3 regions of the Desulfosporosinus sp. FKA genome follow, and region 2 is predicted to be linked to each of the others. Evidence: riboswitches for the same ligand, from Rfam matches in the RefSeq annotation. Region 2 holds a riboswitch; each other region holds the start of a gene.
What was found. A riboswitch is a leader RNA that binds a small molecule or an ion and turns the genes downstream of it on or off. The one in region 2 is predicted to bind cyclic di-GMP.
Positions count from the first base shown of each region.

Region 1 (10,731 bases), on a different contig from region 2:
AGTAGCAAATAAACAAATGATGGTTGTACAAACGGATACAGTAAATGGACTTGACTTTTCGGAAAGATACTGTCCATTGATATTGTATAGAGCATAAAATAGGGCGGATACAACAGCATAAAAAAGGCCCGACATACTGATTTTTTGGCCAGACATGTTTGTAACATCTATAACCAGCAAGCAACCGAAAAAGGCAATAAGCAAAGTTGCTCCTTTAACAAATGATATCTTCTCTTTAAAAATCAAGGCAGACATAAGTACAACCATTAGAGGGTAAGTATAAAGCAATATATTTGTAATGATGACAGACATATGCTTAATGGATAAAAAATAAGTATATGAACATCCAAAAAAGAGAAAGCCCTGAAGGGCTAATTGGATAAAAGAAGATTTAGATATTTTGAAGCCCTTTTTTCTACTGACAAATAGGATAAAAACCATTAAGCTGCTGGCTATGAAAAATCGCGAGAATAACATGACATCTATGGTTAGACCCATGTTAAACCCCCATTTTATGAATATGGGTAAAGCACCATAGCCTATAGCAGCTAAAATAATTAACAGATAGCCATTTAGCATTTCATTGTTTCACTTCTCCCAACACATTTTACACGATACTTAAAATTATAAGTAACGAGCCGACTATTTACCAATACCTAATGTTTATATCGGGTATACACAAAATATTAGTAAGTTTACGTGCAGCAAAAAAGTGAAAACCAGAAATGCTATTATGCTTTTCCACTCAAATAAGACGCAACTTGAATCCCGGCAATTGCTCCGTCAGAAACGGCTGTAGCTATTTGTCTCACCTGCTTTTTGCATATATCGCCCACAGCATAGACACCAGGTATATTAGTTTGCATGCTCTCATTTGCAACAATATATCCATTCTCTTTATTAACCGTAGAATACATTAGTGAATTAGGTGTTGACCCGGCATAGATAAACACATAACTATTCGCAGCTTCTATGATTTCAGTCTCATTAGTATTTATATCTGTAATCTCCAATTTTTCAATACTCATACTCCCTCTAATATTGGTAAGTCTGGAATGCAGACGAATTTTCATATTCAAATTATTTTCTGCTTTTGATGTAAACTCTACTACAGCTCCTAATTTTTCCTCAAAATGGATGAGGTTAACTTGTTTTGCCAACGTTGACAGAAACAATGCTTCTTTTAAAGCACCATCCGAGCCACCCACAACAAAAATTTCTTTTTCCTTATATAGACTTAAATCATCTGACAAATTATAAGCTACTCCTTTACCAATAAATTCTTGCTCCCCTGGTATACCAAGAGATCTAGGAGTAGTACCGTTGGCAATAATCACTGATTTGGTTTGGTAAATACTTTTATTTGTTTCTATTTCTTTGATCTCCGCTTCAAAATTTACAGCAGTTACTTCCTCGAATTTAAAAACTACCCCTGCTTTAATAGCTTGGTTATACATTCTCGTCGCAAAGGTCTTACCAGTTTCATTTTCTGTAATCCCAGAATAATGGGTAACGTTTGAGACTTGTCGGATAGTTCCACCCACTTGGTTTTTTTCTATAACCAATGTCTGCAGCCCTCTGCTAACAGCATAAATAGAGGCGCTGATACCTGCTGGGCCTGCACCTATTATAATCAAGTCATAAATCATAGTTTTCAACTCCCTTATTTTTACTTATTTTTCGGAATCGCCGGCTCGCTATTTTTGAATTCGATGTAAAAAAATATTAATGATCATTCTTATAAATTAGCTTTACCCCTTAAGCTAAAATACTATTCTTCCGTAAGAGTAAACCGAAAACATCACCTATAGATTCCGTTGCTGAAAAAATGCCGCCCCATTTCAGTATAGGGCGGCATCAGTAAAATAATTGGAAGCAGACAAGCTTATCACTCTTTGTATTTTGCAATTTCTTTTGCGGCCTTGCCAGTCATATGCTCGATCTTGACCTCTACCACACAAACTCTACTCCAGTCTTTCTCGATTTCCTTCTGCCCTTCCTGCATATAGTCCGGGGAATACTTTCCGACAAGACTTTCAAGAGCAGCTCTCCTATCAATATCTTCCTTTAGAATCCTAGCTCTGCCAAAAGCGACAACACTGCGAAAATGAGTCGTGAAGGTTTCCTGAATGACCTCATCCTTATCGATGACGCAGAAGGACACCTTATCATTGCGCTTGATGGCATCGATCTTGTGACCTTCCTTTGCGCAGTGGAAATAAAGATTACCATCTACATAAGCGTAGCTAATCGGAATTGCATACGGATAGCCGTCATCACCCGTTACAGACAATACACCTGCCGAGTGAGCCTTAATAATCTCACTTGTTTCTTCTTCGGACAGTAGTTGTTTCTTTCTTCTCATTTCTCTAAACATTAAGCACACCTCATTTTCTTCTTGTTTACTTAAATATTATCTTAAATATCATATAGTAGTTATCGTTGTAATCGCCGCTGATGGGTAGTAACTCTTCGTGCCGTATCGATTCTTGAAAATGGAACATCCAGGTTAAACAGTTCTTGTTCTATATTATGAAGAAAGAGCGATCAAGTCATTTTTCGTTTCACTGTATGGAACGTTCTGCAAATATTGTCGTATATTCTATCATACTTTAAGTATCATGTCGAATATTTGTGAAAAAATAAACTTTTTGATAATTTGCACAAAAGCAGTTAAAATTTATATATAATTTCTTTTCATTAAATTCTTAATTTAATTCTAAAGGGGGGGATCCAATCTTTAACTAAGGTATTTTATGCCGGAGTAAGTGACAGGCCTCCATGTTCGGGGCGGAACGAGAAACTAATCGCAATCGCACTAATATTCTAACTAACCATTTGACAAGCTTGATAAGAAGGAAGGGGTTTTCGATGCCTTGGACACAGAATTATTCAGCATTAGCCGGTAGTATTGGTTTTACTTCACTCGCTGTTGCAGTACCTATCCTCTATCTATTTTGGGCTTTAGCCGTTAAAAAAATGACGGGTCACATTGCTGGTGTAACCACTCTTATATTAACTATTCTAGATGTTGTTATCGTTTACAAAATGCCCGTTTCAATGGCGATTTCCGCCAGCATCCTGGGTGTTTTCAACGGCCTCTTTCCGATTGCCTGGATTGTTTTTTCGGCTGTATTTCTCTATAATTTGGTCGTTGAAGCTGGGCAATTCGATGTCATAAAATCATCAATCGCATCACTCTCGGATGACCGTCGACTTCAAACCTTGTTAATTGCTTTTTCCTTTGGTGCCTTCCTAGAAGGTGCAGCAGGTTTTGGTGCACCGGTTGCTATTGCGGGAGCTATCCTTATAGGTTTAGGGTTTGAACCTCTATATGCTGCCGGCCTCTGCTTAATCGCAGATACTGCTCCTGTTGCATTCGGTGGCATTGGCAGCCCAATCATTGCCGCAGGTTCAGTTACAGGAATAAGCGCCAATGTTATTTCCCAAGCAGTTGGACGCCAATTACCATTCCTTTCTATTTTAGTTCCAATGTACCTTATCATTGTGTTGGCTGGATGGAAGAAAACCGTTGAAGTGCTTCCAGCTGTTCTTATAGCGGGTGGTTCATTTGCTATAACACAATTTTTCTCCTCTAATTATTTAGGAGCTTATCTTCCAGACATCATCTCTTCTCTTGTATCTCTTGTTTGCACAGCAGCTTTCCTCAAAGTTTGGAAGCCAAAAACTATTTGGCGTTTCCCGCATGAAAAAGATACTAAATCAGGTACCGCTGTCAAATATACTGGAGCTCAAATTTTAAAAGCTTGGACACCGTTTATTATCTTAACCATCTTTGTTGGTATTTGGGGAGTACCCGCTTTCAAAGATTTTGTAGCTAAAGACCTGAGATGGTTTATCAACATTAAACATTGGCCTGGTCTTGATGGCTTAATTTATAAAGCAGCACCGATCGTTCCCAAACCTACTCTTTATCCTGCGAACTATGAATGGGATTTCTTCTCTGCCGCAGGAACAGCTATTCTTTTAGCTGCTATCATTTCTTCCTTTATCCTCGGATTGAAGCCATCAAAGACAATCAAGGTTTTTGGAGCGACATTCAAGCAACTTCTCTATCCAATTATTATGATGGGTTCCGTATTAGGAATCGCTTATCTGGCAAACTACTCTGGAATGTCCTTTACACTTGGTTTACTGTTCGCTTCCACCGGAAAAATCTTCCCGTTCTTATCTCCTATCTTGGGATGGTTGGGCGTATTCTTAACCGGTTCGGACACATCTTCCAACGCCTTGTTTGGCAAACTGCAAATGACAACTGCTTCGCAGTTAGGCTTAAACCCAGTTCTGGCAGTCTCCGCAAACAGTTCGGGAGGTGTTATGGGTAAAATGATTTCGCCTCAATCTCTGGCCGTTGCAGCAGCTGGTACCAATCAAGTGGGTAAAGAATCAAGTTTGTTCCGTTTCACCTTTAAACACTCTCTCGGATTTGTGGTTGTTGTCGGCATAATCATTTTACTTCAGGCCTACGTTTTCCCCGGTATGTTACCCCACGTAACGCTTGCACTTCAATAACATTCAATTCGCCTAAGAAGACTGTTCTTTTTGATAGGACAGTCTTCTTTAAATTTGATAAAAAGCAAGTGAACAAGAAGTGGGGGTCTGAAAACTGGATAAATACAGGACTGTAGTTAAGGTTAGACATTACCCATCATTACTAGTTTTTCAGCCATTTGTGTAATTTGCAATAAGGCATTCGAAAGTTCTGAAGCTGCACTGGCTTGAGATTCAGTCATTTTACCTAGTTGCTTAACTGATTTAACTAGATTATTAACAGATGTTTGAACTCCACTTAGATCAGATTCTATTTCGAAAGTTGAATTTCTCGTAGTTTCGGCAAGCTTTCTTATCTCATTTGCAACCACAGTAAAACCTCTACCATATTCTCCGGCACGAGCCGCTTCGATCGATGAATTGATACCAAGAATATTACTTTGGACTGAAATTTTGCTTATTTTTTCTGTTACCTTGTTCGTATGCTCAACTTCTCGAGTGACTTTGTCAATTTCATCAATCATAGCTTTAGTTGTTACATCAAGATCTTCTGAAGTGGCAGTAAGGCTTTCTGAGACTACAGATATTTCCTCTGCAGCTGTAAGAATTTCCCGACCTGCCTCTAGTAATTTATCATAATGCTCGGTTGATATACTTACTGTAATACAACCAACGGTATCTCCATTTTCTTGTATTGGATGGGCTATGCCAACATACGGTATGCCTAAAACTTCTTTTGGGATACGTTTCACAATATGAGTACCTGAATGGAGCGCTTCATCAGTTACAGTATTTTTAGGTACTTGATCCCCTACTTTTAGATTCAAATCTAAATGCGGCCCAGGATAAACGGCAATCACATTTTTTGTATCTAACAGTGTTATAGCTGTTTCCGCATCATAGAGATCCTGTAATTCGCTGGCAATTTCTAGATATGAATTAAGTTTCATTGTTAACGACCTCCATATTCTCTGGATAATTTACACAAATACAACAACCCACTAACTCACTACTGTTAAATTTCGCTAAGTTACTTATAATTCAAAAATCAAAAAAACCTAGTTTATAAATAATTTATAAACTAGGCCGGTTGCGCTACTTTTTCCACATGTATCAAGCGCCCAATTACGATGCATGCTTCATAAATTCCTTGTCATTATAAGAAACTTGCTGTATAACCACGTGTATTATATCGTAAAAATGTCATGAAATTTGTCGCAAAAGGTCACATATGTAAAAATTACTTTTGTTGCGTTCAAACTCTTTCTAAGATCACAATTGCAAACGCGCTCCACGTTATCATTCGATGAAGCGTGTAATGAAAATTGATAATGATGGTCTCGAAATACCTATTCCATAACTTTCTAGAAATTCAAACCTTTTTGCAAACTTTTCAAAAAAACTTGGGCGATGTCAGGATCAAACTGTTTTCCGGAATTTGTTTGAATTTCATATAAAGCCTGTTCCTTAGTGAGGGCATCTCTGTAGGGGCGAGTACTTATCATAGCATCATAACTATCAGCCAGAGCAATAACTCTTGAAATCCTCGGTATTGATTCTCCTTTTAACCCTTTAGGATAACCGTTCCCATCCCATCGTTCATGATGTGCCAATATATAATCTGCCAACTCTAACATTTCATATGATGTACTTATTATCCTATAGCCGATAGCGGGATGGCTCTTTATCTGTTCCAACTCAGCTTCAGTTAGCTTCCCCGGTTTGTTAAGTATGCCTTCTTCGATAGCAATTTTTCCTATATCATGAAGCAGACCGGCAACCCTCAGTCTTCTTATTTCAATTTCAGATAGACCCATCGCTCTCCCTATATACTGGCATAATTCACTAACTCTTTTGGAATGTTGTTCTTCCCTTGGGTTTTTTTCGTGTAAGGTGTTAATGACAGTGTTAATCAGATTATTCCTCGTACCTTCGTTTTCAACAATTTTAACTTTATACATTGAATCCTCAGCACTTTTCAGAACCTTTAATATATCTTCTGCGGCACTCTTCTTAGTTTCCCACCCAAATGAAATGCTGACTTGTATTGAGTTAACACTCAAAGACCGACAATGTTTTTTTATTCTATTGACAATGTTTTCTGCTTCGTTTTTATTAGCCTTAGGTAAAAGAATTACAAATTCATCGCCCCCCCATCGAGCAATTATATCACCAGTTCGACAAGCGTTTTGAATGGCTATTACAGCTTTCTGTAAAAGCTCGTCTCCTTTATCATGGCCAAAGGCATCGTTTACGAGCTTTAAACCATTAACATCTCCCATGATAATAGAAATTGGGAGGTTTCTTTTTGTATCTAGCCGCTTTATCTCCTCTTCGTAGAATCGTCTGTTATAAAGACCTGTTAATACATCATGATAACTTAAATACTGATTTTCATTGTCTCGCTTCTTTCGATCAGAGATATCCCTTATAATACTGAGAAGAACCCGTTCAGATCCTAAATAAGCTCCTTGTGTGCTTACTTCGACATCTAATGGCGTGCCATCCTTGCGATAATGAACAGTTTCCAAAGTAATACCATCTTTATCAGCTGCTTCCATTTGAGCTATAATAGCTGAAGGGTTGTAAAAATGTCTCAAATCAGAAACATTTAAGGATGAAAATTCTTCTTGTGTATAACCATATATTCTCATCGCAGTGTTATTGGCTTCAAGAATATTTCCTTCCATATCAAGGAACCATATTGCATCGTGTGCCTTTTCAGCCAGAATCTCATATTTTTTTAGTCTTTCTAATAATTGGTTTCTCTCAGTCATGTCAATCCCTATTCCAGCAAAATACTGTCGGTCATCAATGCTCACCAAACTAGCTGTTAAGTACATGGGTATTGTAGTGCCGTCCTTTTTTTGCAAATTTGCCTCAGCATCTCCATAGCCCTCTTTGTTTACCATTTCTATACCTTTTATGACCGCGGTTTGACTTTCCAAATCGTTCTGATACCAATCCATTATATGTCTGTTATTTAATTCGCGATAAGAATACCCAGTTAGCTCCTCGTGTTTCTTATTCCATCTCACTAACTTGCTATTATCATCGTACAAATAAATCATACCAGGCGCACTGTCAAATAAAGCATCTGTGAAAATTCTCTCTTTTTTTAACTTGTCTTCGGCAAGTATCTTTTCTGCTATTTCTTCTTCCAAAATAGCATTTAATTCTTGGAGTTGATGGGTACGCTCCGCTACTTTCGCCTCTAATTCTTCATTTAATTTGTTGAGATCATCTTCTGCTTTTTGACGTTTGATAATTTCTTCTTCAAGTATCGCATTAATTTCTTCTAACTCTGCATTAGACTCTTCGAGCATTTTGTTTGTCATAATTAATTCATCAGTTCTTTTCTTGATCTCGACTTCAAGTTCAATATTAAGATTCTTAATCGTTACTTCATTCTTGATCTTGCTATTAATCTCTTGAACCAATGAAATATTTTTCACCGCATACTGGGAGAGCAATTGTGCATTTAGATAAAGGTAATCACAGATGTTTTCGAATTGCTGCTTAGACATGCGTTTGACTTTAGCTAATTTATTTCGATATATATCCCGGTCAATATTAAGGTCATCTGCATATTTAATCAAGTCAGTATTTTCAGAATCTTCTTCGAGAACTTGTCCAATCAGCCAGTCAGCAATATGTACTCCATTAACAACAATGCTTGCTCCGCCATCAAGTAGTCCGGCACTTAAACATCGCTGAATATTAGGTCCGTCTTCTCTGGGACTCCCGATAACCGAATCTGATTTTTGGCAGTTATATAGACCTTTTTCAGTGTTCCTTATTTCTTTACACAAATCACAAAAACCACTTGGCGCTGTTATAGAAGTCCCATCGGGCTCAGTGATGATAGATGCCACACCTGTAGCAGCAGAAAACAAATCTTGTAGCTTTTGTATTTCATTGAGATCAAAGAGTTCAGTAAATTTACTTAAGCATTCAGATGTGAACCGCTTGCTCATCCATAACACCTCTTTCTTTAGAAAACAACCGATGTTTTTAATTACTAAACTTCGCTCTCCTGATATCATTGTGAATAACAATATCTCATATAATTACACTTTTGTTAATAATACTTTAAAATTTTAAGTTTTCCAACATGTAATTTTCGAGTTATTTCGACATTTGCACAAGAAATTACTAAGCTAAAGACAAGATATGAGAGAACTAAAAGCCGCCCTGCTGTGGGACGGCTTTTAATGTTTAAGCAATTTAATCAAAAAATTTAGTAACGCAGAAATCTTAACTGAATACTCTAGATTATAAACCCGTATTGAAAACCCCTTACTTGTAAGATGAATATAGGCAACGCATTTGAAGGAAGGTTGTAATGATTTGACGGATAATTTAGAGATTCCGTATTTTTTGTGTCCTAACTGTGGACAGGTTAGTAAATCGAACAAATGGGCTTCTATATCTCGTAGAATGACAACAATCACCGTTTCGTTCAATTATAGGGGGAAACCCAAGAATTCGAAGAATGTTGTATGCCCTATGTGCAAAAAAGTGTGTCGTTACCAAGACGTTGTTGAGTGCAAATAGCCAAAGGCATTTGCACTACTATTCTAATTTAAACTTTTCTGTTGATTCTTGCAGTGACCGAGAGGCTGCTTGAAGCTCTTCAGTCAAAGTATTGATTTCCATCATTGCTTTCATTTGTTCTAAACTGCTCGAAGCCACTTCATCTGTTTTAAGGGTAGTCTCTTTAATAATGGCACCAACCTGTTCTATTTTGGAAAAGATATCATGCGAATTATCAGCAATATTTCGGGCGAATTGAGCTACTTCCTTAACTTGACGATTGACTATCTGCGTCGTTTCCATAATCTTATTAAATGTTTTTTGAGCTTCTTCAATTATTTTGACTCCATTACGAACAACGTCTTTTTCTGCTGTCATGCTGGCAATAGCCCTGTCAACGTTATGTTTAATATCCAGTATGATCTGTTCAATTTGAACACTGGATTGGTTTGATTGCTCCGCCAGTTTGCGGACTTCATCGGCTACAACACTGAAACCACGACCATGTTCCCCTGCTCGTGCGGCTTCAATAGCTGCATTTAAGGACAGTAAGTTAGTTTGGTCCGATATGGCCTTAATGGTTGCGACAATTGTTTGAATTGAGCTGGATTTTTCACCGAGTTCGGAAATAATGGTACCAGTCTCATCAACAGTATGATGAATGTGGAGCATTTGGACGTTTGTTTCGGTAATCGCTTGATCTCCTTCATTGGCTAAGGTCAGCGCCTGAGTGGAAGCTTGATCCGCAAGAGATACACTTTGGTCAATTTGTTCAATTCCGGCAGACATCTTCTCGATCGTAGAAAGAATAGCCTGAAGATTATTATCCTGACTTTGGTTTTGTGATCCTTGGGCTAACTCATCGATACATTGAGATATTTGCTTTGCAGCACTGGCGGTTACTTCTACACGTTCTCCCAAAGTTTGAGATGATTCCTGGAACGTTTTTACTCCATAGGAAATATTTTCAACTAATGAGCGAAAATTTTCAAGCATTGTACCAAGTGACTGGCATAGTTTCCCTATTTCGTCTGTTTTCGTAAGACTACTTAAAGTTGGTGTCAGATCACCTTTAGCCAGTGTATCGGCAAAATCGACGGCATGTCTTAGGGGTCTCGAAGTTAGAAAAGAGATATAAAGTCCGTAAAGAAATATTAATAGACTGGCGAGGGTTGAAAAGATTAATAAAGTTTCAATATGAGTTACCAATTCACCTCCCTGTAACGCTAAGTAATAAGCAAAACCACCGCTTGAAAGGTTGATTAATGCACTGATTAAAAAGGCAAGAATAAGCTTATGGGAAAGAGTAAGGTTAAACCACCAGCGGATAATTCTGGAATGACGAAAAAGATATTGGCTCAAACGCTCTAGAAATGATGTCAAGGTAACGTCCTCCTCTAATTAAAATTTAAGTAACAATATCAAATGATAGTGAAGTTACCATAATAATTTTTTTCGATTCAATAGAACTTCTTCTCCGATTGTTAAATTCCTCTTATTTAAAACAAAAATAAGCCTAGCTTATAAATAGTTTATAAACTAGGCCGGTTGCGCTGTGCAAAAATGTCGCAGAATTTATCGTAAAAAGTCATCGCTACTTTGTTTATCCACGCACTTGAAACTAAAAGTATAATATTTTATCAGCACCGATTAATGCCTGGGCTGCCAGTGGCAGTTTAACCG
Region 1 covers NZ_NAHZ01000018.1:55,629-66,359, reverse strand. The annotation lists gene B5771_RS05770 (DMT family transporter) at 1-579, opposite strand, end outside; gene B5771_RS05765 (FAD-dependent oxidoreductase) at 732-1,649, opposite strand; gene B5771_RS05760 (pyridoxamine 5'-phosphate oxidase family protein) at 1,889-2,377, opposite strand; gene B5771_RS05755 (lactate permease LctP family transporter) at 2,872-4,533, shown strand; gene B5771_RS25045 (methyl-accepting chemotaxis protein) at 4,656-5,462, opposite strand; cyclic di-GMP riboswitch class II at 5,588-5,671, opposite strand; gene B5771_RS05745 (PocR ligand-binding domain-containing protein) at 5,877-8,489, opposite strand; gene B5771_RS05740 (HAMP domain-containing methyl-accepting chemotaxis protein) at 9,088-10,431, opposite strand; gene B5771_RS05735 (hypothetical protein) at 10,670-10,731, opposite strand, start outside.
Region 1: it holds a riboswitch for cyclic di-GMP, as region 2 does, so the genes downstream of both, B5771_RS25045 (methyl-accepting chemotaxis protein) here and B5771_RS17510 (methyl-accepting chemotaxis protein) in region 2, are expected to answer to the same signal.

Region 2 (10,731 bases):
TTTTGAGATTGGTCGCATTTTGGGGCTCGGAGTTGCTGGATTTTTAGGTTCAGTTTTAGAAATTGAAGCAATAATCTTTAAAACTCTGGATGACAAGGGGACTGTACGTTTTAATGAAACTGCTGGAAGTATGGCAAGAGATGCTTTCTTTAATGCAACCTCAGTAATTCGTGAACTGACTGGAGAAAATCTTCACAATTACGATGTTCATGTTAATGTTGTAGGCGGAGCTAATATTGATGGGCCGTCAGCGGGATTAGCTACAACTTTGGCAATATACAGTGCCTTAAAACAACTGCCCATACGTCAGGATGTTGCCGTAACTGGGGAAATTTCCATACAAGGCAACGTTAAACCTGTTGGTGGTATTTATGAAAAGATTTTTGGGGCTAAGCAGGCTAGTCTTCAAAAAGTCCTCATCCCTCTGGAGAATATGGCTGATGTCCCTCAGAGCTTGCGCGGGATTGAAGTTGTAGGGGTTAGTACGATTGAAGAAGCCATAAAGCATGTCTTTTAAGCACTAATGACTGTGAGTGACTGGGAGGAGAAGTAGATATGGAACTATTAAAAGTTCCACCTCAAAACTTAGAAGCTGAACAGGCAGTCTTAGGGGCTATGATGCTTGAACCTGAGTCTGCCAGTTCTATTTTTGAATTTCTTCAGGCCGAAGATTTTTATCGAGATAATCATCGCTTAATTTTCTCAGCCATTCGGGAACTTTTTGAAAAAGGAGATCCTATCGATCTTGTCAGTGTAGCAGAAATTCTGCGCCAACAGGGTCATTTAGAGCAGGTTGGCGGGATTGCTACAATTTCGGAAATTGCTCGTTCAGTGCCTTCAGCGGCAAATGTAGATTATTATTCGAAAATTGTCAGTGAAAAAGCGCTTTTGCGTCAGCTTATTCAGGTAACCAGCAGTATTTTTGAACGCGGCTATGAACCTGGCGAAGAAGCAAAAACTCTTCTCGAAGATGCAGAAAAGCTAATTCTTGATCTTTCACGCCGACGGGTCAAAGACGGGTTTAGCGTTATTCGCGATATTCTCTTAGGTACTTTCGAAAAGATTGAATATCTATATGCTAATAAAGGTAATTTAACTGGGATTCCAACTTTTTTTACGGAATTAGATCGCATGACCTCAGGATGGCAGCCGTCGGATCTTGTGATTATTGCTGCCCGTCCGTCCATGGGAAAAACGGCTTTGGTTTTAAATATGGCTCAAAACGCGGCCGTCAGAGCCAACGTTCCGGTGGCTATTTTTAGTTTAGAAATGTCCAAAGAACAATTAGTGCAACGGATGCTCTGTGGAGAGGCAATGGTTGATCAGCAGCGAGTTAGAACCGGTGATTTATTGGATGCGGATTGGCCGAAACTGACAAGAGCTGTGGGGCCGTTGTCCGAGGCGCCTATATTTATCGATGATACCGTTGGTATTTCTTTAGCGGAATTACGCTCCAAGGCCCGTCGCTTAAAAACAGAACATGATTTAGGTATAGTTATTATTGATTACTTACAATTGTTAACTGTGGGAAAAAGAACCGAAAGCCGTCAACAAGAAGTCGCTCAGATCTCAAGATCTCTTAAAGGGCTTGCCCGCGAACTAAAAGTGCCGGTAATTGCCTTATCTCAGTTGAATCGAGGAGTAGAACAACGTCAAGATAAACGCCCGCTAATGTCGGACTTATTGGAATCAGGTGCCATTGAAGCTGATGCAGATGTTATTTCCTTTATCTATAGAGATGAGTACTATAATCAGGAATCGGAAAAAAAAGGAATTGCCGAGTTAATTATAGCAAAACATCGTAATGGTCCCGTTGGAACAGTAGAACTAGGTTTTCTCAAAGAGTTTACGAAATTTGTGAATCTCGATCGTCAACACCAAGTGCAATGATAACTTCCTCACCCTGTTTGTTTTTGAAACGAACAGGGATTGTTTTTTTTTCTTAAGACCCCCACTTCAAATTATTGTAACGGCTTATCGAATGTTAATCATGTATTCTTGATGAATGTTCGGTAATTCCATTGACAATGGGAAGGAGGATTGTTAAGATGAGAGTGTTTGCGATAAGAAGTTTCTTCTTTAAGCAAACGCAAATCTCTCTCGGAGGGGATACCTTGAAACATGAAGTTGATGTCTTAATTATCGGAGCAGGGCCTGCTGGAATATTTACGGCTTTAGAGCTATCAAAGCATAATAAAAACCTGAAAATTCTGATTGTAGATAGCGGTCGAACAATAGAAAAAAGAAAATGTCCAGCTCGAACGACAGGTGTTTGTGCAGGGTGTAACCCTTGTGCCATCACGAGAGGATGGTCCGGGGCCGGAGCGTTCAGCGATGGGAAATTGTCCCTAAGTCCTGCTGTGGGCGGCCGTTTGACAGAATATATGAAGGATGATCAAGCACAGGCCCTTATAGACTACGCAGACTCAATTTACCGACAATTTGGGGCTCAGGAAACTGTTTATGGTTTAGATACTCGCCGGGTTGAGGAGATTCAGTATGATGCATCCCGCCATAATATTCAGTTAATCCATTGTCCTGTACGTCATTTAGGAACGGAGTTAGCCTATGAAGTTTTAAAGGGCATGTATCAACATTTAATGACTGAGACGAATACTGCCTTTTGGGAACTTGCTGAAGTCAAGGATATCCTGGCTGATCCTGTCGGAGCCCAAGGAGCAATCATACAGCGTCGTGATCAAGCTGAGCTTGATGAAGTAAGGGCTAGATATGTTGTTGCAGCTCCCGGCCGTGGGGGGGCAAATTGGCTTGCGGCACAAACGGTTCGCTTAGGAGTTATTACCGAAAATAATGAGGTCGATATCGGAGTTCGTGTGGAAGTTCCCAATTCTGTTATGGATCATTTAACTAAAGAACTATATGAAGCTAAGCTGGTTTATTATTCAGACACCTATGATCTTAAAACCCGGAGCTTTTGTGTTAATCCCGGAGGAGTAGTATCCGAAGAACACTATGACGGAGGAATTGCTGTTGTAAACGGTCATAGTTACGCTGATGCGGCAAAAAAGACCAAAAACACCAATTTCGCCTTGTTAGTTTCCACTCATTTTACCGAACCCTTTAACCAGCCAATCGAATATGGACGGTATATTGCCAGATTAGCCAATATGTTGACAGGCGGGGGTGTCATGGTTCAGCGCTTAGGCGATCTTCTGCAAGGGAGAAGGACAACAGACAGTCGCCTTCGTAAGTCGACGACAGTTCCTACACTGGTGTCTGCAGTACCGGGAGATCTCAGTTATGTGTTTCCTGAGCGTTATCTTACGTCGTTAACAGAAACACTTAAGGCTTTTGATAAAATTGCTCCGGGAATGTATTCTAAGAACACCTTGCTCTATGGAGTTGAGGTAAAGTTCTATTCTTCAAAGGTAAAAGTAAAAAACAATTTTGAAACGGCCATTCCTCATTTGTATACGATTGGAGACGGAGCGGGAATTACACGTGGACTAATGCAGGCTTCCGCGACGGGAATTGTTGTAGCACGGGATATTGTATCTAAAGAATAAAATTATAGTTACAGGATTAGGACTACAGATGGGGTTAACCCATCTGTAGTTTCGCTGAGTAATCGGAACTCATGAGAATAGGCACGTCTGTCTAGCGTAAATGATAAGAAAGCTTATTACTCGGTAGTTAATGGACTAACGAAGAGTAATGGATTGGGGGCGCAAAGAAATTGCTGGATCGATACACACACCCCGAAATGGGAAAACTATGGAGAGACGGTTACGAATATGAGCGCTGGCTGGAAGTAGAACTTGCAGTTGCAGAAGTTATGACTGAACGGGGAGAAATTCCTCTTGAGGCGATGGAAGATATCAGACGTTCGGCGAAAGTAAATTCTCAGAGAGTTTTAGAAATCGAAGCTATAGTTAGGCACGATCTTATAGCCTTTTTACAAGCCGTTGTCGAGGAAATCGGAGAATCAGGAAAATACTTGCACCTCGGTTTAACCTCATCAGATGTGAAGGATACTGCCTTAAGTCTGGTCCTGCGAGATTCAGGGAAACTGCTCAAGAAGGACCTTCATGGTTTGAGAGACGCTTTGTCTCAAAGAGCTTTGGAAAGCAAATATACGGTCATGGTGGGTCGGACCCATGGGATTCACGCTGAACCTTTGACGTTTGGTTTAAAACTTGCCTTATGGATTGCCGAACTGGATCGTCAGGAGGAACGCTTGGATCAAGCAATATCATCGGTGAGCGTGGGCAAAATATCTGGGGCAGTCGGAACTTATGCAAATGTTTCCCCGGAAGTCGAAGGTGCAGTGTGTAAGCATTTAGGCCTAACGAGTGCTTTAGTCAGTAACCAGATATTACAGCGGGATCGGCATGCTCATTTTATGACTACCCTTGCCCTAATTGGCGGTTCATTGGAAAAGATAGCAACCGAAATTCGCAATCTGCAGCGAACAGATATCCTTGAGGTGCAGGAACCCTTTGCCGAGGGGCAGAAAGGCTCTTCAGCGATGCCTCATAAGCGCAATCCGATTGTCTGCGAACAGGTGAGCGGAATGGCAAGACTATTGAGGGGCAATGCCTTAGCGTCTATGGAGAACATAGCTCTCTGGCATGAAAGGGATATGACCCATAGTTCGGTGGAAAGAATAATTTTGCCGGACAGCTGCCTGCTCCTAGACCATATGCTCAGGCAAATGACCCGCATTATCTCCGGCTTGAAAATTCAAGAAGAACAGATGAAGCGAAATCTGCAGAAAACCTATGGCTTAACGTCGTCACAGCGCATTCTTTTGGCGTTAGTGGAACATGGATGTATGCGGGAAGAAGCTTATGCCTGGGTTCAGCAGGATGCGTTTCAAGCCTGGGATCAAGGAAAGGATTTTATCGAGGTTGTTGCTAAAGATACGCGAATAGGCAATTATTTAACGGAAAAGGATTTGCGCAGTCTTTTTGATTTGGGCTATCATCTCCAACATGTTGATGATATTTTTAAACGGTTGGGTTTAGAGTAGAATGTTTTGATCTGGGAACTTTAGTTAAAAGGGATGTTAGATTGAAAGACGGGGGGAATTATTGATGGCTGGAGTTATATTAATTGGATCTCAATGGGGAGACGAAGGAAAAGGTAAGATCACAGATTTCCTGGCGGAAAAGGCGAATATGGTTGTTAGATACCAGGGCGGCAATAACGCAGGACACACCGTTGTTGCTGATGGAGAGGAATTTAAGCTGCACCTTATCCCCTCCGGAATCCTCTATCAAGATAAGACTTGTGTTATTGGCAATGGCGTAGTCATTGATCCTAAAGTTTTATTGGAAGAACTTAGTTATTTAGAAAAGCGAGGAATTAAAACCGGGAAGCTCCTAATTAGCAGCAATGCTCACGTAATTATGCCTTACCACCTGGTATTAGACGGCCTGGAAGAAGAGGCCCGCGGGGACCATAAAATTGGAACAACGAAACGAGGAATCGGTCCTGCTTATATGGATAAGGCCTCACGAGTCGGAATCCGGGTGATTGATCTTCTTGACAAAGAAGAGTTTGCTGAGAAATTACGTCGAAATTTAGAAGAAAAGAATAATCTTTTTGTTAAAGTTTATGGTAAGGCAGCCATGAAATTTGAAGATATCTATGACACTTACTTAGGATATGCTGAGCAGCTTCGCCCGATGGTCACAGATAGTTCATTAGCCATAGACGAATGCCTCAAAGGTGGGGAAAAAGTGCTTTTTGAAGGTGCTCAAGGTACTTTACTGGACATAGATCATGGAACATATCCCTTTGTAACCTCATCCAATCCGATCGCCGGGGGAGCCTGTGTCGGCGCAGGAGTTGGGCCAACGCGCATTGATCATGTTGTTGGGGTTGTTAAAGCCTATACCACACGTGTTGGGGAAGGCCCCTTCCCTACAGAACTTCTCGATGAGATAGGAGAAGAAATGCGGGCTAATGGACACGAATTCGGAACGACAACTGGCCGTCCCCGCCGTTGCGGCTGGTTTGATGCTTTGATTGCTCGCTATGCAGCACGTGTCAGCGGGATTTCAGATTTTGCAGTCACAAAACTTGATGTTCTTACAGGATTAAAAACCCTAAAAATTTGTGTTGGCTATCGGGTCAATGATGAAGTTATCTACGAATTTCCTCAAAGTCAAAAGATCTTTAAACTATGTCAACCAGTGTATGAAGAACTGCCGGGATGGCAGGAAGATCTGACCCAGGTTCGCCGCTTTGAAGACCTGCCTCAAGCCGCCCAACACTACATTAAGCGGATTGAAGAATTAACAGGTGTTACGGCAACGTTAATTGCGGTTGGCCCAGGCCGGGAACAAACTATTGTACGGGGATCAATATTTTAAATAATAAGAGTTTGTTGTAAAAAATTGAATCTTGACACATTTGCAACTTTCCTGTAAGATTTAGACCGGTAAGAGCCATTAGCTCAGTCGGTAGAGCACCTGACTTTTAATCAGGGTGTCCCGCGTTCGAGTCGCGGATGGCTCACCATCCTTCTTTGGAAACCCATGGGGTGTTTTGAACGAAAAGGCGGGTTAACTGGATTAGCATAGTGAAACCTGGATTTACATAATGAAACATAGAGATCATTTGAAAAAGGCAAACCCAGTGAGAACTGGGGACGCAAAGCTACGGGTCTTCCATATAAGGATGATGGCCGAGTTACCAAATAAGACTCAGTCGCTGTCCCCTGCGGACGGCGATTTTGTTTTAAGTAAATCAATCTATTTCAGAAGGGAAGGGTATCAAGGTTGAAAAAAATTAAATATCGGATTCTACTGCTCTTATTGATCACTACCTTAATTATGGCTTTAATTCTCGGTGGGTATAATATTTATACTACTATTACATCAGAACAAGCTAATATAGCTCAATATCAAACAACGTTGTATGAACAATTCGACAGACAAATCAAGTTGGAAGTTCAAACTGCTTATAGTCTAGTTCAAAATGTTTATAATCGTCAGCAAAAAGGAGAATTGACACCTGAGCAAGCCAAAACCATGGCGGCTGATTTAGTTAGGAACCTTCGCTATGACCAAGAAAATTATTTCTGGATTGATACAACAGAAGGGGTCAATGTTGTCCTGCTTGGCAGAACTGCCAATGAAGGCAAATCACGTCTTAATGCTCAAGACTCTCATGGTAAATATTACGTTAAAGATTTTATTTCTAATGGATTGAAACCCGACGGCGGTTATACAGACTATACGTTCGCTAAACCGAATCAGACGGTACTTCTGCCCAAAAGAAGCTATACACTGCTTTTTAAGCCCTATAACTGGGTTATTGGGACAGGCAACTGGGTTGATGATATGGATAAGCTTGTGGCAGTTAAACAGCAACAGGTTCTGAAGGCTGGACAGAAAAGTGTTATCTATACCATTTTGTCTCTGATCTTAGCATTTGGAGTTGCTTTAGTCTTGGGAACGCTTCTGAGTAATAAACTTTCGAAACAGATCAGGGACGTGGCGGATACCGCCGCAGAAATTGCCAAAGGGAATTTAAATATTAATAAACTAGAGATAGACACAGATGATGAACTAGGCCAATTAGGAAAAGCCTTTAATACTATGACAGATAACCTAAGACAGCTGGTTCAGCAAGTATCATCCTCGGCAGCACAGGTTGCTGCCTCATCAGAAGAACTTAGTGCGGGAGCTGATCAATCTGCTCAAGCATCCAGCCAAGTAGCTTCTTCCATCATGGAAGTTGCCAAAGGGGCCGAAAAACAGCTGAATGCTATGAATGAATCATCTGCTATTGTTGAGGAGATGTCAGCTGGGATTCAGCAAATGGTGGAAAATGCTAAGGTTGTCGTACAGTCTTCTGAAAAAACGGCCCTTTCTGCTTCAGAAGGCAGCGCGGCCATTGATAAAACGATTCAGCAAATGGCGACCATTGATCAAACTGTAACCGGTTCGGCAGAAGTGGTTATGACATTAGGAGAACGGTCCAAAGAGATTGGTCAAATCGTTGATACTATATCAGGGATTGCCGAACAAACGAATTTGCTTGCCCTGAATGCGGCCATTGAGGCAGCTCGTGCCGGGGATCAGGGCAGAGGTTTTGCTGTGGTAGCTGATGAGGTTCGTAAACTGGCTGAACAATCCCAAGTGGCATCACAACAGATTGCTTCATTAATCCATGAAATTCAGCAGGATACTCAGAAGGCTGTCTTATCAATTAATGAAGGAACACATCAGGTAAAACTGGGCACTGAGGTAGCTGAAACTGCGGGATCAGCCTTTAGCCAGATTTCCTCCTTAATTGTAGCCGTTTCGAAACAAGTCGAAGAAATTTCCGAAGAGATCCAACAAATGGCCTTGGGTAACGAACGAATAGTCGCCTCGGTTTCAGAAGTCTTTGAGACAAGCCGGAGTATTACGGATCAAACTCAGACCGTATCTGCAGCCACAGAGGAACAAACCGCCTCCGTTCAGGAAATCGCTTCCTCCAGTAAAGTTCTGTCTTCTATGGCTGATGAATTGCAAGCAGCTTTAAATAAGTTTAGTGTTTAACCTCCTTTTCTAAGAGTACTTGACACACGGCGAGCTTTCCTGTAAAATTCATATCTGTGAGCTAGGTTTTGAGAAGAGGCCCGTTGGTCAAGCGGTCTAAGACATCGCCCTTTCACGGCGGCTACACGGGTTCGAATCCCGTACGGGTCACCATAAAATGCCTCGGTAGCTCAGTCGGTAGAGCAGAGGACTGAAAATCCTCGTGTCGGCGGTTCGATTCCGTCCTGAGGCACCATTTACTGTTTATTATGACAATCTTATAAACGATATCACAAAAATGAGAGTTCTAATTCTTTCCTTTGGGAAAGAATTAGAACTCTTTTTATTTACTCGCTGAAGCCCCGATGGTCAGCCTTAGCTGAACGAGTTCACTGCTCGTTCTTATGGTGCGCAGTCAGGAAGATTTATAATTTAAAAATAATAAAGCCACTGCTTTATGCAGTGACTAATAAGCAATATGGAGCGGACGACGAGATTCGAACTCGCGATCCTCGGCTTGGGAAGCCAATGCTCTACCGCTGAGCCACGTCCGCTTAATAGATTACCAATTTGCGTTTGAACAATATATACTAGTTCATCCGACAAAGAAAATTATAAGCGTTATGATTAAATATGTCAACTTATTGTGAAAGAGAGTATCCGCGGCAGCGGATGAACAAATTAATGGGGGTTAAGTTTGACATCTTAAGACAAACCGTATAGAATTCATTATTAACTATCGAAATATAATAGAAATAATATTCGGGGTGATTTTAGTGGGTAAACTTCTTTCGCGAGTATTTGGTACTAAAAATGATAATCAAGATAGCAATCAAGATAGCAATCATGGTAAAAAAGATTCAGCAAAAATTAAAATACCATATACAAAAGAATTTCCCTATCTTCCGTCATATCACTGGGTACAAGCCTTTGAGTTCACTCCGGCGACCTCTGAGGAACCTTTGGCTAAGGCAAAATATCTTGTTCATAAATCAAAGGATACTGTAGTCTATGAGGCTTATAAAGCTATTTTAGTTGAAGATGGATGGACTATTATCGAGGAAACTAAAGTTATAAATTTTGTCGCTCAAAAAGACAACCATATTGCAAATATTTCCTTTTCTATTTCCGAAGAAAATGTTTTATTGACGATTTTGGCAAACTAAAACTAAAAGATAATATATACCGGGGGGGTGTCGTAAACTATTTTTTAAGTAGTAAATGACGCTCCCCATTTCTTTCGTTCCATGAATCACAACGCAGCGCTTTTAGCGTAAATTACGATGGAAGGATTAACAAAAAAAGGACATAGAATTGTGTCGATACTTGTGATATTATGGGCAATAAAAACAAGTTTTATAAAACGCATGACCAAACACCTACGCTTTAGTCATAATTAACAGAATAGTAGGAAAGTTAGGAGCTAAAACTATGCCAACAAGAAGGGATTTCTTGAAATGTTTGGCGGGGTTAGGAGTTGGAACATTACTATCTTGGAATGTTATGCTGCCGAAAGCAGCAATTTCAAAATCATTAGGAACTGAAGAATGGACTGATAATCAAAACACCAAATTATCGTTTGTTGTCGTCAGTGATATACACATTGGCCGCATGAACGCTATAAATCATTTCTCTGCCTTACTTGAGGATAATTTTAATTCCAAACCAGATGCAATGGTTGTTGTTGGTGATCTGGGGGATGGTGTACCATGGGATTATCGGCTGCTAAGCAGCGAACTCTCCAGGCATAAACTGGAAATTAATTACCCGATCTATTGGACAATTGGCAACCATGAATTTTACGGAAGTTTTTATCGAAATGGCCACTGGTCACCGAGAACATTTCCTAATAGAGAAACTGATGCTCAGGCGATCAATCGGTTTCTAACCTTTGCCAAGAGGGATAAAGTTTATGGAGATACTTGGATTAAAGACTATCATTTTATTTTTTTAGGAACTGAAAGATCCCGTATGAGTAATAGAAGATACATGGATTCGGCATATTTATCAGATGCTCAGCTAGATTGGCTCGAGAATACACTTAAGCTTGATCGAACACCTAATAAACCTGTTTTTGTCTTTCTCCATCAACCAATTCCCTATGCAACATTAGGAGGATTTCAGCGCGGTTATGTCTTACAGTGGCAAAGGCTGAACGATATTTTAGCGCAATACCCGGGGGTGATTCTATTTAATGGGCATACTCATTATAAAATTGACTATAATACTATGG
Region 2 covers NZ_NAHZ01000032.1:115,234-125,964, forward strand. The annotation lists gene lonC (Lon family ATP-dependent protease) at 1-517, shown strand, start outside; gene dnaB (replicative DNA helicase) at 556-1,890, shown strand; gene B5771_RS17490 (FAD-dependent protein) at 2,115-3,527, shown strand; gene purB (adenylosuccinate lyase) at 3,698-4,993, shown strand; gene B5771_RS17500 (adenylosuccinate synthase) at 5,058-6,341, shown strand; tRNA gene B5771_RS17505 (tRNA-Lys) at 6,414-6,489, shown strand; cyclic di-GMP riboswitch class I at 6,587-6,668, shown strand; gene B5771_RS17510 (methyl-accepting chemotaxis protein) at 6,750-8,519, shown strand; tRNA gene B5771_RS17515 (tRNA-Glu) at 8,597-8,672, shown strand; tRNA gene B5771_RS17520 (tRNA-Phe) at 8,679-8,754, shown strand; tRNA gene B5771_RS17525 (tRNA-Gly) at 8,978-9,052, opposite strand; gene B5771_RS17530 (hypothetical protein) at 9,275-9,664, shown strand; gene B5771_RS17535 (metallophosphoesterase) at 9,930-10,731, shown strand, end outside.

Region 3 (10,731 bases), on a different contig from region 2:
AAACGTCCTTTATATACGTAAGAAATAATAGTACGTACTAAAGCACAAAAAAGGGGACTATGATAAGTTATGAACAAAATGCAGCACATGAAAAGAAAAATAGCTATCGCCGCAACATTTACCTTACTTACCCTGCCTGTTGGTTCCGCTCTGACACTCGCTGATACTGTTTCCTCTGCCGCTTCGGCAACCAATGCAACTGCAACTACGGCTACAACTACAGCTACAGCTGCAAATACAAATTCAGATTCAAATACAGTTGTGCCTCCCTTAGACCCGACAGTGCCTGTAACGGTATCTCCGGCGACTGTTGTTGATGGTAATGGCAATACCGTCACAGCCGAAAATTGGTTCACAGATTTATTAGGCAAAATTCAGCTTATGTTGACCTCCGATCCCGTTAATAAGGCTTCTATTAATGAGCACCATGCTTTAGCAAATCTAGCCGAAGCTAAGAAACTTATGCAGCAAGGAAATTCTCAGGCAGCTGAAGCCTGTCTGTCTCAATACTCAGACAAGATCAGTCAAGCTGAAAATTTTATTAACCAAGCAAAAGATCCAAACAGTCAAACGGCTAAAGCTCTCACCATAGCTCTCGCAAATGTGAATTCAAACAATATTGAGGTGTTAAGCAGTTTGTTGGATAAGCTTCCCCCTCAAGCCGCACAAAGATTAGCCTTGAATATTGTTAAAACTATGGAAAAGGCTGTAACTAAATTGCCTGCTGAAGGGACGGATTCCACCGCGGGTACGACTTCAAGTACTTCTTCGAGTACGAATTCGAGTACGACGGTTCCTTCCGGTACTTCTGCATCAACGTCAGGATCTGTGACTGATTCCGGCTCAGTGACAGCAAACTCGAATCCAACAAATACTCAACCGGTAACAAATAATACTAAGCAATTAGAAAAGGATGCTAAAGCCGCTTTAGAAAACTTTAAGAAGTCCTTGAAGCAAAATGTAAAGCTTAACCTCGATGATCAAGACCAGGATGAGGATAATTCCGGGACCCAGCAAGTTACACCTGCTCGGCATACTCCGATGACTCAAGGAGCCATGATGTCCGGCCCTAAGACCGGTTCCAATTTTGTTCATCCTTCCGTAAAAGGATCGCCAAATTCAGAGCATGGAAATGGGCCGAAAAGTAAAAGTCAAGGCAGAGAAGACCATCAAAGAGATTAGAGATGGGGTAGCTGAATCCCCTGAGATGGCAGGGGAACAATAGTTAAAAAAGTACTCCCGTACACTTCAGTAGTGTGCGGGAGTTTCTATAGTCAGCGATACATTGCTTCGTTTATCGAATACAAGGCCTTTCTGGAAGGTATTCCACCCGCTTCAGCCGTGGGAGTGTCAAAATTATGGTATACTGATATTCAAGTAATAATCAGAGCAGATAAGGAGAGAAGATTTTGGGCAAAGCTAAACCTACCCCCGATGATCTGCGTCGTCAAATTGGCTACAATATGATTACCTTTTTGGGTGTCTTTCTTTTTTTGCCCATCATTTGGTTTATTCATCTTTTTACCAAAGACTCAAGCTTGTATTGGCGTTGGGGTATTAGTTCGGCTCTCCTCGTCGTAATCAATATCGTTTTATATTACTGGAACTATCCGGAGAATTGGCTGAAGAATTTGCTGTTTTTGATAGGAATTGATCTGATCATTTTACTATCTGAATATTTTTGGTTATTACGGAGCATGGGGTAACAGTGTGATAGGTAAACCCAGGTTACAAGTTATGGTAGTTTATAGTGACTTTGTTGTGAGTTTATGGCTTGGGCGAGTTGTAGTCTATCCCTTGCCTTTTTGTAAGATATATGGTATTATATTTTTTGCTACGTGGTTTCAACATGCGGGAGTGGCGGAACTGGCAGACGCACTGGATTTAGGTTCCAGCGGGCAACCGTGCAGGTTCAAGTCCTGTCTCCCGCACCAATTTAAAAGTAGAATCCTCCTTTTAACCGTTTGGATTTAGACGGCTAAAAGGAGGATTTTTTGTGTCTAGACGAATTAAAAAATGTTCAGAAACAACAATCAATGATTATAATTAACACATTTCGAAAAACGATAGCTGTATTTTATAACTAACTTCAGAGTCATAAACTCTTTTAAAATTTTACCAAAACTGTATACTTTTTATGAAGTCAATTGTCTTAATAAGAGAAGAACTTTCTGGAAGGATTTATTGAATGAGAAAAGATGTCCTTACTAATTTATATAACAAACATGCTTTAATTATATATAGGTACTTGCTAAAGCACGGTTGCCGTAGAGATGTTGCAGAAGAAATTGTTCACGATAGCTTTGTAAAGGCAATTGAACACTTTGATGACATAGAACCAGAAAGGCTTCCTTCGTGGATTTTTAAAGTTGCTTTAAATAACTTCCGAAATTACCTGAAAAAAGCTTCTGTTAGAGAGGAGTTATTAATTGATTGGAGTCATTTTTTAGAAAGATTATCATGTGAGTATGAGACTGAAGATATTCTTTTGGCGAAAGAAAAGATATTTGAAATTTATGATTGCCTTAATAGATTAAAAGAAAGTTATAGGGAATTATTGGTATTGAAATATGAAATGGAGTTGAGTTGCAAAGAGATTGCAAAGATATTAGGACTTTCTGAACAAACAGTTAAGACCTATTTACTAAGGGCAAGAACAGAATTTAAAAGTGTATGGGGTGATAAGTATGGAAGATAAAATGAATAGCGATGAATTAGACCAAATTTTCGATGAGGATAAATTAAATAGAGCTATAAAAAAAGGCAAACGAAAATCTACTATACGAACTGTTTTAATTTCTATACTTATAGCGTGCTTGGTATTTGTGCTCATTACATTAGGTAATACTGCATTGACTATTAACATGAGTAATAAAACATTTGAGTCTTTGAGTGCCTACATTGAACTGACTGTACCGAACGGCTACATTAGTAATTCAGCTGATACTCTCGGTTTCTTGGGGGGGAGAAGTAATTACACTATAAGCCGAACTGTGGGGAATAAAATTGTAGTCTTAGAAGAACGGGTACAACCTTTTGGACTTCTGCCTCAATTTATCATGACAAGGGGGCAAGGAGGAGGTCAAGTTGCTGGCGAATGGCCTTTGAATTGTTGGGAATTTGGTTACAATAAAATGTTATTTTTTCTGCCCCAAATTACGTATAAAGAATATAAAAATGATTTGGCAGAGTTGAGCCAAATCGGAAGCGATAAATTGATTGAGGTTGGATTATCTTTTGATAAGCCCTACACTTTTTCCGAATTATCCCATATTCTCCCCAATGCTAATATTAGTTGGTACTGGGTGGACACTTTTACGAAGGATGATATGGTTCGCTATGAGAAAGAGGCTAAAGAATGCGATGGTAAAGCCACATTTATTAGTGAGTTCGAAACTTTAGGTGTTGATAAAACACCACCTATTAGTATTAATACCTTTGACTCGGATTACAACAATTTCCTTTATAATTTAAAAATCAGCAAAAACCAAAAATTCTTGAACATCTTTAATAATCTTAATTCTAAAGGTTATACCGACCCCTCGAAAGTTCCTATTTTGGGAGCTATAGCTTATGGTACAAAGGAGCAATTAAAACCACTAATTGAGAATCCTCATATAAAGGCGTCTTCATTTGGCGTAATTACTGAGAAGTATTAATTTTGTTACCGATGGATTAAGGTGTTTTACTGGCGTTAGCTGGTATGTCCTAAGAAGCCCCCACCTCTAAGCTTCTTGGACCCGTGCTATAACTCGTTAGCAATTGTTTCTAATTTATGGGCTATTGCATTTAATTCTTCAATTGTTGCAGATATTTCCTGTATGGAAGAAGCTTGCTGGTTAAATACCACATTTGTGCCTTCAACTTTTTGTTTAATATTGGCAGAGAGTTTTTGGGTGGTTTTTATCGCTAAGTTAATGTTTTTGATTGACTCCTTACTGGATTCGGACAACTTTCTAATTTCTTGAGCTACGACTCCGAAGCCTCGACCCAAATCTCCAGCCCTAGACGCCTCGATTTGTGCGTTTAATCCTAGCAAATTTGTTTGTTGAGCAATATTGTTAATAAAACTTAAAATTCCGTCCGTATTCTTAGCCTGGTCATTTAAATTAGCAACTATAGTAGAAATTTCTTGATTAGCATTTGATATATCTGTAACACCAACCAAAACTTCATTAATCGATAATGAAATTTGGTTAATAGCAGATGCTACATTTTCAGACATTGTTGTGATGTCGCGCTTCATAGAGGGTCGTCCAACGACAATTGTTCCAGCCACTAAACCATGTTCATCTTTGATAGGAATACCAACGGTTTTGAATTCCATTGGAAGACACATGACTCTGCGTCCTTAGTTTTCACTAAGTTTGCCTTTGCATTAGTGAAGTTGTTCAGAAAGGATATTCTTTAAAGCATAACACAATAAAACCTAATGATATGTCGAAAAGCGTCGAAAAAATAATAATAAGTAACTTAACAGAATCATGTTGGGAACAATAATATTCATCACGTAAATTGCTAAGATGAAGGGTGATTAAAGCAACATCAAGTGTTGCCGCAAGGAAGAATTTCGTGATATGTAAACATTTGCTAAATATTTGCCGATAATAACATAAGAAAGGACTCAATTAATTCCTGTTTCGGGAACGATTTGAATTAGATAATAAATTGTTTCCGTTGGCATTAATAATGTAAGGAGGAAAATTGCTATGGAAATAACAGGACTTAATAAATACTATTATACTGATGCATCATCAAAAAAAGGTGAGTGCAAAAATAACAGTGATACAGGCATAAATATGGCTGAAGTATTTAAAAATGAGATATTAAATTGGAAAGAAAAAGTTGGAGAAAAGGTTAATGAAGATTTGAAAAATGATCGTGAAAATAATATTAAGATGTCTGAAAAACAATGGCGTGCTTTACTAAATAAGGTGGACAGTGCAATTAATGCTCATCGCCAACCTGTAAAAACAGATGTTAATGTTCATCGTTCCAAACCCAATGATGTAAATAAACAAACCCAAAAACATAAGTGAAGGCCCTTAGGCCCTCATCGCAGCTACTAATTTCTTTGTTCCCACCATATTGATGGCCTTTTTAAATTGTATGCTTGTATTTGAGTTTGAATCTAAAATGAGCAAATGACACAATTTAAAAGTAAATTCTCCTTTTAACCGTTTGGATTTTGACGGCTAAAGGGAGGATTTTTCGTTTTTTAATGACGCCAGTTTTGCCATTAATAATTGTTATGAGATTGAGCCGATTTCTTCTTCAATAAATTATTGACACAAATAAATATAATATGGTAAAATATTATTTTTAATTTTCCTAGTTTTGTGATATACTTAGGGTGTTAGTCTGGAGGTAGACGGTATGATATTTAACGTTGGTGACAAGATTATATATCCAGTTCATGGGGCTTGTGTTGTAGAAGCAGTTGAAGAAAAAGAGATCTTAGGGGAAAGAAAACTCTGCTACATTTTGAACATTCCTCAGGAGAAATTGCATGTTATGGTTCCAATGGACAAAGCTGTTGATATGGGTATGCGTCAGATGGTTAACCATGAGATATTGGAAAATGTACTCAGTGATTTTAACCTTGGAAATACTGACCCGATTATTCTTGAAAATCAACGATGGTGCAAAGATATTAATAAAAAGAAATTTAAAAGTGGTGACATTTATAAAGGTGCGGAAATTATCCGTGATTTAACACGTAAGAGTCAAATAAATAAACTTGGAGCAGATGACGTAAACATGTTGAATAATGCACGTCATGTTTTTGTCAGTGAGATAATGGAGGTTAAGGGCCTTAAAGAGGAACAAGCAGTTCGTTTATTGGATGAAGTGTTGAACTCCTAGTGATAATCTCAAGTACGGTTTTAGAGAACGTTTTGCTTATGCCTGAATTCTTGTTTTAATGCTCATAGTATCCATATTTAGGAAATATATATTTAAGAAATAGTTTATTAAGTATTTGACTTATTTCTTCATTACAGTTATACTTAATAAGCTCGTTAATATTTGCGGATTTACGAAAACCTTCCTCTGTTGCCTAAAGCTATAGGAAGCAATAAATACTTCCCATGTAGCGCGGGTAATTTGATTTGGAGGTTTTTTTAATGCTTGAAGACAAAATTTTAACATGTAAGGATTGTGGTAGTGAGTTTACTTTCACCGCTTCCGAGCAAGAATTCTACGCCGAAAAGGGATTCGCTAATGAACCCGGTCGGTGCCCAAAATGCCGTTCTGCCAGAAAGGCACAAGGCAGAAACAATAGTGGATACTCTCGCCCTCAAAGAGAAATGTTTCCTGCAATCTGTGCTAATTGTGGAAAAGAAACGACAGTGCCTTTCCAACCGACGGGTGATAAACCAGTATATTGCCGTGACTGTTATCAACCACGCACGAGAAACAATTGGTAATTATCTAATCGACCGAAGCCTTTCTAGGGTTAACACCTAGGAAGGCTTTTTTCACTTACTGTCGTTCAACGCCAATGTTATTTAACTTTGAATCTAAATGCTCATTTGGATAATCATGTTTATCAGTATTCCTATTGGAAAGGGCGGCTCGGCAATAATGTCCACTGGACATTATTGTATCTGAAGCCCCGATGTTCAGCTTTGGCTGAACGAGTTCACTTTATAGTGAGAATAGAAAATGGCAAAAGCGTTGGAACAACTCATTTCCAACGCTTTTGCCGTTTGTAGTCTTATTTTGTTAAGATAGCATCTTCTTGAGCTTGAGTAATCGTTCCGGCTGTAACTAATTTATCTAAAGCTGTTTTTAAGCCGGTGTTCTCTTTAGGTTGAGGCATAGCGTTCGTAATTGCAGTTTCTTGGTCAGCGGTAATGGTTCCTGCACTAACGAGACTGTCAAGAACGGTTTTCATATCTGTTTTGGTGCCGCTTTTTCGAGCTGTTTGCATAGCATTTTCAATTGCCGTTTCTTGAGCTTGGGTAATGGTACCTGCAGTGACTAAGCTATCGATTGGGTTTTTATGTTCTTTTTCCTTGAGGCCTTGATCATTAGGTTGAGGCATAGCGTTCGTAATTGCAGTTTCTTGGTCAGCGGTAATGGTTCCTGCACTAACGAGACTGTCAAGAACGGTTTTCATATCTGTTTTGGTGCCGCTTTTTCGAGCTGTTTGCATAGCATTTTCGATTGCCGTTTCCTGGGCTTGTGTAATGGTACCTGCAGTGACTAAGCTGTCGATTGGGTTTTTATGTTCTTTTCCCTTGAGGCCTTGATCATTAGGTTGAGGCATAGCGTTCGTAATTGCAGTTTCTTGGTCAGCGGTAATGGTCCCTGCACTAACAAGGCTGTCAAGAACGGTTTTCATATCTGTTTTGGTACCGCTTTTTCGAGCTGTTTGCATAGCATTTTCGATTGCCGTTTCTTGGGCTTGCGTAATGGTTCCTGCGCTTACCAGACTATCGAATGGATTGACACGTTGAGGCATGGATGCTTTTAGAGCATCGTTAATAGCCGTTTCTTGGGCAGAGGTTAAGGTTCCAGAAGATACTAAGCTGTCTAATCGACTTTTCAATCCTCCGTCAAAACCTCTTGAGTGAGACATTTGTGGTATTTTCGTTTGAGCTGATGATTGATTCATAGTTCCTGCAAAAGCTGCAGAAGAGGATAACAATGTAATGACGGCTGAAGCAAGAGCAATTTTGGTCGTTTTGTTGAATTTCATAGTTAAACACTCCTTGAAATCAATTTTGTATTTTGTACTTTATCCAAGTATACCGTTGATTTCGGAATGTACGCTGAACGTACGCTGAATGTTTGCTGAAAAACTTGTTAGGATTTTGTGAATATCAAATTAAAAGTATTAGTGTACGTATTCGATTTCGTGAACAACTGAAATAGAGAGCCGATCATTCTTCTCGATGACAGACTCTCTATTATATATTCCTTCCGATATTGGGAATGTTTATTCAGTTTTTATGTCCTTTTCCCGCTCTATTGGAATGCTGGTGTTTTTCTCCCCCGCCGGCTCTTTCATTGTGTTCCCCTTGTTTTTGCTCAGCGTGTACCTTCGGTGAAGTATTTAATAGGGGTGCCGTATCTGCGGTTCCGGAGGCAGTTCCGTTTACTCCAAAAGTCTGATTAAGCGAATCTAAGGCAGTCTGTTCTTCGTCAGTTAAGCTGCTCGCTTCTGTTTCGTTTAAGGAATCGTCTTCAATACTATTTGTTACGGATGCCGCTCCATTAGTTGTAGGTGTTACTTCATTAGTTGTAGGTGTTACTTCATTAGTTGTAGATGCCGCTTCATTTGTTGTGGTTGTCACTTCTTGGCTTTGCTGATCAGTCTTTTCTGTTCTATCAACACTCTTTTCCATAGACCGAACAATGTTAAAAGCCAGTCTTTCAGAGGCTTTGGAGGGTAGTTTATCTAATAAATTTCCTAATACTTTAATATTCTGAGCGTGATCATTACTAACGGCAAGCTCTAGTTTTGGCATTGTATCGGAGTCCTTTGCGGAAAGTTCTTCTAAAAAGTCTTGTGCTTCCTTTAGTTTCTTGGAGTATTCATCCGTAGGTACTTGCGTTTCTCCAGTATCCCCAAGTTCAGTTAAAGTATCACTTTCAGACGTATTTCCCGGAGTTTGATCCGTTTGCGAGTTAGTAGTAACTGTAGAATCGGTTCCTAATTTGGTTTGAAGTTTATCAATAAGTTGTGGTAACCAATCAGTTGATGAGGAATCAGTTGTGGCATCAACACTTGTCGTTGCATTTATATTCGTGCTTGTACTCGTGGGAACACTATCTTCAGCTAGGGCTAGAGGAGCGATAAGAGGGAGTGAAGTAAGTGATACGGATAAAGCTAATGTAAGAATGTGCTGTTTTTTCATTTATGATCTTCCCCCTAATTTGAATTTGATTAAATTATAACGAATTTAATATAGATAAATCTAGACTAATTCAATAACTCGGGAAATTGGCCTAAAAAATCGGGACTTTTGAACTATTACGTTTTTAATGTCTTCAGACAAAAGTTAATGGGCAAGCATAGAGGAAATTTCCGTAATGGCCGGAAAACTTAACGAAATTGCTCTTAATTTATAGGTTTACTATAAAGATAAACTATCAGAAAAGTATAATCTCCAGCAAATTCAGTTGGGCATTAGCCAAAGCCAAACTGTCAACTTCTTTGAGCCATTCAAAGTCTTTCTTGAGTTCAGCGGGTAATAAGTATTTCTGTTGTTTCAACGCTTCTTTATCATCCTTGAACTGCGGTGGGAGTATGTCACTAAGAATGTTGACGGAGTTTATGATATTGATAACTTTAAACATGAATGTGTATACATGATGACCATAGAAATTAGAATAGATTATTTAGTAAGAAAGAGCACCTGTAAAATACGGCTGCTCTTTCAAATATAAATCACGTAAGGAAGATCATGCTCCTCACGATGCGGAAGAATGAATTAAGCATTTGCCGCTATACCGCCAAAAATTAAATGAAGAATAACTAACACCAAACCAATAACCAAGGCTAAAGCTGCGCCAATTATTCCGAAAATAAACATTCGTTACACCCCCTCTTTTTTGCTAACATAAGACTAGATCGAGAAGGTTTTGATACATAGTATGCAGCATGTCCGTAAATGGTTACGTTTGATCGTGATGCTCCTGGGAAATTCGATGTTTGATGGGTAAAAGGATGTGTAAATATTAAATTTTTATTAAGGACAAAATGTTACATCTTGCGACAAAAAATCCCGTGGACAAAGTATTATACTTTAGTTACTAAAATATGAAAGAAGTGAATTATCAATATGTCTCTATGGAAAAGAAATTCAAGATTATGTTTAATCCTAAGTCTAATTACCCTTATCAGTTTTGTTTTTCCTGCAGCAACATTAGCAAACTCTTCGCCAACGATTACACGCTTAGCAGGTGTTGATCGTTACGAAACAGCATCCCAGATCGCTATGTCGGGCTGGTCCCAGTCTAATTATGCTGTTTTGGCTTTCGGGGGAGACTATCCTGATGCGCTGTCGGCTGCTCCTTTAGCCAAGAAATTTGATGCTCCTATCTTATTAACAGATACCGGCAGTTTGCCAACAACTACGAAACAAACATTGTTAGATTTGCACGTAAAAAATGTTGAAATTATTGGCGGAACAGCAGTAATATCTCAAGCGGTCGAGTCTGAACTTCAAACGATGGGGCTGCAGACAACAAGAATTTATGGGATTGATCGGTATGCGACTGCTATTCAAGTTGCCCAACAAGTAAGTCCGAATCCTTCAACATTATTTGTTGTCACCGGCGAGGACTATCCCGATGCGTTATCCGTCGGCTCCATTGCTTCCCTGAAGCAAAGTCCAATTATTCTTGTTCCTCATGATGCTGTGCCTGATGTCGTTAAGAATTACATTGCAACGCTCAATATTAGCAAAACCTATATTGTTGGAAGTTCGGACATCATTAGCGATCAAGTTGCCCAACAGTTCCCAAATGTCCAACGGATCCCAGGGGCCGATAAATATGCCAGAAATATAGCTGTAAATCAATTATTCAATACTGATTTCAAGTCAGACAGTATCTGTTTAGCCACTGGTGAAGGTTTTGCCGATGCCTTAACAGGAACGGCCTTTTGTGCTAAACTATCTGAACCTCTAATCCTTATTAATACTGATTCTCCGGCAACTACGAGAAGTTATTATCAGCAAAGGTTTACCAAGGCTAGCAAGGTTTATGTATTTGGCG
Region 3 covers NZ_NAHZ01000031.1:64,381-75,111, forward strand. The annotation lists gene B5771_RS15395 (DUF5667 domain-containing protein) at 70-1,182, shown strand; gene B5771_RS15400 (hypothetical protein) at 1,410-1,706, shown strand; tRNA gene B5771_RS15405 (tRNA-Leu) at 1,852-1,934, shown strand; gene B5771_RS15410 (sigma-70 family RNA polymerase sigma factor) at 2,189-2,698, shown strand; gene B5771_RS15415 (anti sigma factor C-terminal domain-containing protein) at 2,688-3,659, shown strand; gene B5771_RS15420 (methyl-accepting chemotaxis protein) at 3,746-4,339, opposite strand; cyclic di-GMP riboswitch class I at 4,326-4,382, opposite strand; gene B5771_RS15425 (hypothetical protein) at 4,710-5,039, shown strand; gene B5771_RS15430 (CarD family transcriptional regulator) at 5,380-5,865, shown strand; gene B5771_RS15435 (zinc-ribbon domain containing protein) at 6,126-6,428, shown strand; gene B5771_RS15440 (hypothetical protein) at 6,719-7,705, opposite strand; gene B5771_RS15445 (hypothetical protein) at 7,950-8,867, opposite strand; gene B5771_RS15450 (hypothetical protein) at 9,103-9,225, opposite strand; gene B5771_RS15455 (cell wall-binding repeat-containing protein) at 9,795-10,731, shown strand, end outside.
Region 3: it holds a riboswitch for cyclic di-GMP, as region 2 does, so the genes downstream of both, B5771_RS15420 (methyl-accepting chemotaxis protein) here and B5771_RS17510 (methyl-accepting chemotaxis protein) in region 2, are expected to answer to the same signal.